Regions from separate parts of the Methylobacterium sp. WL9 genome, predicted to be linked through region 2. Evidence: riboswitches for the same ligand, from Rfam matches in the RefSeq annotation. Region 2 holds a riboswitch; the other holds the start of a gene.
The links. Region 2 has a riboswitch for thiamine pyrophosphate ahead of thiC (phosphomethylpyrimidine synthase ThiC). Riboswitches for the same ligand answer to the same signal wherever they lie in the genome.
Positions count from the first base shown of each region.

Region 1: another riboswitch for thiamine pyrophosphate. It lies ahead of thiO (glycine oxidase ThiO); the one in region 2 lies ahead of thiC (phosphomethylpyrimidine synthase ThiC).

Region 1 is NZ_VRVE01000008.1:48,941-52,343, reverse strand. It holds gene FV217_RS05380 (adenylate/guanylate cyclase domain-containing protein) at 1-1,144, shown strand, start outside; TPP riboswitch at 1,614-1,735, shown strand; gene thiO (glycine oxidase ThiO) at 1,804-3,027, shown strand; gene thiS (sulfur carrier protein ThiS) at 3,024-3,233, shown strand; gene FV217_RS05360 (thiazole synthase) at 3,257-3,403, shown strand, end outside.
Region 2 is NZ_VRVE01000032.1:35,900-39,302, forward strand. It holds gene FV217_RS22860 (site-2 protease family protein) at 1-540, shown strand, start outside; gene FV217_RS11675 (hypothetical protein) at 620-829, shown strand; gene FV217_RS11680 (hypothetical protein) at 928-1,272, shown strand; TPP riboswitch at 1,389-1,494, shown strand; gene thiC (phosphomethylpyrimidine synthase ThiC) at 1,572-3,403, shown strand, end outside.

The DNA of each region.
Region 1 (3,403 bases), on a different contig from region 2:
CGTGCCCGTCGACCGTGCCTCCACCGCGATCGACACCCTGCATTCGGAATATTCGGGCGTCGGCCGGGTCTGGTCCCGCGAGGCGGGCACCACGGTGCGGCTGTTTCCGCACGGCGAGGCTTCGGACGCGGCCTATCGCGAGAGCCCGTTCCACGCCGTCCACCAGAGCGGCGAGTGGCTGATCCTCGATCTGGCCGAGACCGATGACGGATTGTTCTCGATCATCCCGGAGCTGAAGGCCGAGGGCTACACGGCCTACGTCGTCGTGCCGGTGTTCTTTACCAACGGCACCCATAACGGCCTCACCCTCGCAACCCGGGCGAAGGACGGATTCGCCGACGAGGACATCGCGATCCTGCGCTTCATCATGCCGGCGCTGGCCGCGGTGATGGAGATGCGGATCGTCAACAAGCAACTCGACCAGGTGCTTCGGATCTATGTCGGCGACGAGCCACACCGGGCGATTCTCTCGGGCGACATTCGGCGCGGACAGGTGAAGCGCATCCGCTCGGCGATCCTGTTCGCCGACATGCGCGACTACACCCGCCTCTCGGCCGACCTGACACCCGAGGAAGCGGTCGAGCTCCTCAACCATTTCTTCGATTGCCTCGTGCCGGCGATCGAGCGCGAGGGCGGCGAGGTCCTGAAATATCTCGGCGACGGCCTGCTCGCGATCTTCCGCGAACCCGGCGACGACCTCGGCGGCGCGGCCAAGGGCGCGCTGACGGCGGCGCAGGGTGCGCTCGAGGCGCTGGCCGAGGCCAACGCCCTCGACCGCTTCGGCGGCAAGCCGGTGGCGGCGGGCATCGCGCTCCACCACGGCGAGGCCGCTTACGGCAATGTCGGGTCGGGCACCCGGCTCGACTTCACCGTGATCGGCCGCGACGTGAACCTCGCCAGCCGCCTCTCGCGGTTGAACCGGACGCTGGGCGAGCCACTTCTGATGTCGAAGCCGTTCGTCGATTTCCTCTGGGGCGACCCGGAATCCCTTGGCGAGCACGGCCTCGACGGATTTTCGGAGCCGATGGAGGTCTACCGGCCGGGCCGGAAGAGGCCGGCCAAGGCCTCGCTCGGCCAGGGCGCCGATCGCGGCTCACCGCCGGGCATGGTGATCGCGGCGGCGCTGGCGCAGGACGCGGATTGATTCTCTTCGGAGCGTCAGTCTGCACACAGTACGACAGGGTCGCATCTGGTGCGGATGATGATGTGGTTCGGCTACCCGAACGAGGGGTCCGCAGTGTGGATTAAAGCGTAACCGCGCCCGTCAGCCAAAAGCTGTATTGGGAGGCGCTACATTCGGTGAGAGCGAACACGCCTATAAAGGCTGCTTGTTCTGACCTCTTCGACATTGAATGCTACGTCGTGGGTCAGTCTGCTGCCCACCCTGGTCTGATCCGCGCTGTCGGCTCGCTACCCCCGTAGCGTGATCCGCGCGCCGGCCACGCTGAAATTCCGCAACCGCGACAGGAACGACATCCCGAGCAGGCCCGTGCCGAGACGGCCGCCCGGGATCGCCACGGCCTCCACGTAGATCTCGCCGGAACCGCACGGATTTTAAGAAGCGCGACGATCGGCGCGGGGATTGACCTCTCCTGCATCCCGGCCCACATCAGCAGCATTCCAGGGAGATCCCCGACAAGGGGCTGAGACACCGCTAGTCGCCTCACGGCAGCGCGGAAATCCTTCGAACCTGATCCGGCTCATACCGGCGTAGGGATTGGACCGCGGGTGTCTTTTTCGACAGATGCCCCAGCTTCACCGAAGCGCGCGGCACCATTCCTTGCGGGCAACCGTGGAGGCCTCGTGTCGGCTGTCCTGACATCCCCGATCGGTCTTCGACGCGATTCCGGCCTGCGTCCGCGCCCGGCCGCGCTGCCGGAGCACGCCGATGTCGTCGTGGTCGGCGGCGGGTTGATCGGCCTGTCGATCGCCTGGCGGCTCGCGGGCACCGGCCGCTCCGTCACGGTGATCGAGCGCGACACCGTCGGCGCCGGGGCGAGCCTCGCCGCCACCGGCATGCTGGCGCCGGCCGCCGAGCACGAGCCCGGCTCCGACCTGCTCCTGCCGCTGGCGCTCGACAGCCTCCGCCGCTGGCCCGCGTTTCGCGATGCGTTGCAGCAGGCGTCGGGCGTCGGCATCGATTACCGGGAGGAGGGCACCCTGGTGCTCGCCATCGGCCGCGACGAGGTCGAACGGCTCCGCTTCCGCCACGATCTCCAGCGCCGCTCGGGCGTCGCCGCCGAATGGCTCTCCGGCCCGCAGGTCCGCACCCGCGAACCGCTGCTGCGGCCGAACGTGACCGCTGGGATCTTCTGCCCGCGCGATGCCCAGGTCGATCCGCGGCTCGTCATGCAGGCGCTGGTGCGGGCCTGCGACGCGGCCGGGGTCGGCATCGTCGAGGGTCTCGCCGTCGATCACGTCGCCTATCGCGGCGAACGCACGTCAGGCATCGTGACGAGCCAAGGCAGCATCGCAGCCGACACCGTGATCCTCGCTACCGGTGCCTGGAGCGGGCAGGGCGGTCTGCTGCCGAATGGGCTCATTCTGCCGGTGCGGCCGATCAAGGGACAGTCCCTCGCGCTGAAGACGACGAAGCGCACCGGCACCCTGGCGCACATGGTCTGGACAGAGCAGATTCACATGGCCCCGAAAGGAGATGGCTCCCTCATCGTCGGCGCCACGGTGGAGGATTGCGGCTTTCGCGACGGCGTCACCGCGGGCGGACTCTTCGCCCTGTTGGAGGGTGCGCGCCAGGTTCTGCCGGGTGTCGAGGAGATGGAGGTCGAGGCTGTCTGGAGCGGATTCCGCCCAACCTCCGACGACGACGCCCCCATCGTCGATGCCCTGCCGAACGGCCTCGTCATCGCCACCGGCCACCACCGCAACGGCTATCTCCTGGCCCCGGCGACCGCCGACGCAGTGGTCGATTTGGTGGAGACAGGGACGCTGCCGGATGTCTGCCGCGGCTTCGGCCTCGCGCGGTTCGTGCAGGCGGAAGACGAGCGCCGCCAGAGGGCCGGCGCATGAAGTTGATCGTCAACGGCGAGCCGCGCGAGCACGAGGCCGGGAACGTCGCGGCCTTGTTCGCGATCGAGGCCGAGGAACGGGCTCTGCCGGCGGAAGGCATCGCCATCGCCCTCAACGGCCGGGTCGTGCGCAGGACGGATTGGGCCGAAACCCCGCTGAGCGAGGGCGACCGCATCGAGATCGTCCGCGCCATGCAGGGTGGCTGAACGCAGGAAAGAAGGGTTCTTCCATGGCCCATCACGATACGAATCTCGCAGCGCAAGCCGGCGACGATCTCCTCGAGATCGCGGGCCAGAAACTCGCCTCGCGGCTGTTCATCGGCACGGCCGGCTACCCGAGCCAAGGCATCATGGCGGATTCCGTGCGCGCTTCCGGC
Region 2 (3,403 bases):
GGCACCGGCTACCTGACGCTCGATCCGCGCCTCTACATCGATCCGCTGACCTCGATCGTCCTGCCGGTACTGTTCACGATCCTCGGCGGCATCGGCTTTCCCGGCGGCGCGGTGTTCGTGAACCGCGATCTGCTGCGGTCGCCCATGTGGCAGTCGGCGGTCTCGCTGGCCGGCCCGGCCATGAATCTCGCCTTCCTGGTGTTCCTGGTGCTGCTCTACGGTCTCGCGAGCGAGGATGCCGACACGATCCGCGCGGTGCTCGCCGTCTCGGCGCTCTATCAGGCCACCGCGATCGTCCTGAACCTGCTGCCGATCCCCGGCCTCGACGGCTACGGCATCATCCGGCCGTGGATCCCCGACGGCGCGCGCGAGGCCGGCGACCAGATCGGCCGCTATAGCGGCCTCGTCATCACCGGGCTGTTTCTGCTCTCGGGTGCCTTCACCCGCGCGATCTTCGGAGCCGGCCTCACCATCACCGCCAGTTTCGGCTTCTCGCCGCAAGACGTGGTGACGGGTTACCGGTTGATGCGGCTGTGGTAGGAGATCTCGACAGCAGAGTGGAGACGAGAGGATGCTCTATTCTGTAAGTCTATAATAAGAATTCTTAGGGACGATGACGATGGGCGAACATCACAAGGACGCATCCGCCGGGGTCGCGCAGGCGCTGTTCGACGGCATGAGTCCGGCAGAGCAAGCCGAAGTTCAGGCCGAGGCGGATAGCAAAGGCGTGAGCGCGGTAGAGATCGTGCGCCTGTCGCTCGACATCCTGATCGCCGAATCCAACCCGTCAGCCCCCAAAGGCCGGATCGTCAAGACGTCGGGCAAATGAGGTTCGAGAGACTTACGCCGATGTGTCCTCGAATCGATCGCCATAGAACTGCGACGGCTTTGGCGGTTTCGCTTCATGTCCTGGCGCTTTCTGCGTTGGTGACGCCCCTCGCGTCCCATGCACAGGTCGTGGAAGACGGCTCGGATACGGCCATCGGCAAGGCGAACGCGCGCATCGTCCTCGACCTGATCGGGCAGCGGTTCGAGGAGCTCGCTCCGAAGGTGACGTCCCTGCGCAAAGCCGAGGGCTCGTGGATCTGCGGATCGGTCAACGTGAAGAATCGGGACGGCCTCTATTCGGGCGAGCGGGGTTTCGTGGTCGATCTGTCCAACGCGTTCTTCGGCCGGGTTCCGGACGGGCCGGAGCTTCTGAACCCGCGCGCCGAGGGGTTTCAGGCCATGGAAGAGATCCGGCAGATCTACTTCAAGATGTGCATGGACTGAGGGGCCGTCCCGGCATCGTCATCTCGAGGCCGGGGGAAATGCCGTTTAGCCGGACGACCTCGACATCCAGCTCTCACCGTCCGCATTGACAAAACGCGCCCGGACTCCGACTCTGGAACCGTTCCGAGGGGAGCCCCGATGGGGGCTGAGATTGGGCGCGTCGCCCTGACCCTTGAACCTGATCCGGCTCGTACCGGCGGAGGGACGGGAACAGACGGCCGGCGCTCGACAGCGCGCCGCCCTTCTTGCCGTATCGTCGCCGCCGCGCGGGTCGTCTCCAACGCCAGGAGCGACACACGATGAACGCACCCGTCCGTCCCAAGGACCTTCCGAACGGTACGCCCGCCAGCGTCACCACCGGCCCCATCCAGGGCTCGCGCAAGGTCTACGCCACCGTTCCCGGCCGCGACGACATCACGGTGCCGTTCCGCGAGATCGTGCTGAGCGATCCGAACGAGCCCTCGGTCCGGGTCTACGATCCGTCCGGCCCCTATACCGAGACCGACATCCGCATCGATCTCGAAGCCGGCCTGCCGCCGGTGCGCGAGGCCTGGATCGCTAAGCGCGGCTACGCCACCGTCACGCCGCGCGCGGTGAAGCCCGAAGACAACGGCTTCGCCTCCGAGGACAAGCTCGTCGCCCCCTGCCCCGCCGAGCGGGTGATCCGCCGGGCCGAGCCCGGCCAGCGCGTGACGCAATACGAGTTCGCCCGCGCCGGCATCGTCACCGAGGAGATGATCTACGTCGCGCATCGCGAGAACGCCTGCCGCGATCAGATGCTGGAGCGCGCCCACGAGGCGCTCGCCGACGGCGAGAGCTTCGGCGCCTCGGTCCCGCCCTTCATCACGCCCGAATTCGTCCGCGAAGAGATCGCCCGCGGCCGCGCGATCATTCCGGCCAACATCAACCACCTCGAACTCGAGCCGATGGCGATCGGCCGCAACTTCCTGGTGAAGATCAACGCCAACATCGGCAACTCGGCCGTCACGTCGTCGGCCGCCGACGAAGTCGAGAAACTGGTCTGGGCGACCCGCTGGGGCGCAGACACGGTCATGGACCTTTCGACCGGCCGCAACATCCACAACATCCGGTCGTGGATCGTGCGCAACTCGCCGGTCCCGATCGGCACCGTGCCGATCTACCAGGCGCTGGAGAAGGTCGGCGGCGATCCGCTCAAGCTCGACTGGGAGGTCTTCAAGGACACGCTGATCGAGCAGGCCGAGCAGGGCATCGACTACTTCACGATCCATGCCGGCGTCCGGTTGGCGCACGTGCCGCTGACGGCGCGGCGCACCACCGGGATCGTCTCGCGCGGCGGCTCGATCATGGCGCGCTGGTGCCTCGCCGGGCACCGCGAATCGTTCCTCTACGAGCGCTTCGACGAGATCTGCGACATCATGCGGGCCTACGACGTGTCGTTCTCGCTCGGCGACGGCCTGCGCCCCGGCTCGATCGCCGACGCCAACGATGCGGCGCAGTTCGCAGAGCTGGAGACGCTGGGCGAGCTCACCAAGATCGCCTGGGACAAGGGCTGCCAGGTCATGATCGAGGGTCCCGGCCATGTGCCGATGCACAAGGTCAAGATCAACATGGAGAAGCAGCTCACCGAATGCGGCGAGGCGCCGTTCTACACCCTCGGCCCGCTGACCACCGACATCGCACCGGGCTACGACCACATCACATCCGGCATCGGCGCGGCGATGATCGGCTGGTTCGGTTGCGCCATGCTCTGCTACGTCACGCCGAAAGAGCATCTCGGCCTGCCGAACCGCGACGACGTGAAGACCGGAGTCATCACCTACAAGATTGCCGCCCACGCCGCCGACCTCGCCAAGGGCCACCCGGCCGCGCAGCTGCGTGACGACGCCCTCTCGAAGGCCCGGTTCGACTTCCGCTGGGAGGACCAGTTCAATCTCGGCCTCGATCCGGATACCGCCCGCGCCTACCACGACGAGACCCTGCCGAAGGACGCCCACAAGGTCGCCCATTTCTGCTCGATGTGCGGCCCCAAATTCTGCTCGATGAAGATCACGCAGGACCTGCGCGCCGACGTCCTCGCCATGGAAGAAGCCGGCATCGTGATCGGGCAGGCTCAGCCGATGAGCGACGCCGAGCGCAAGGCGGGCATGGC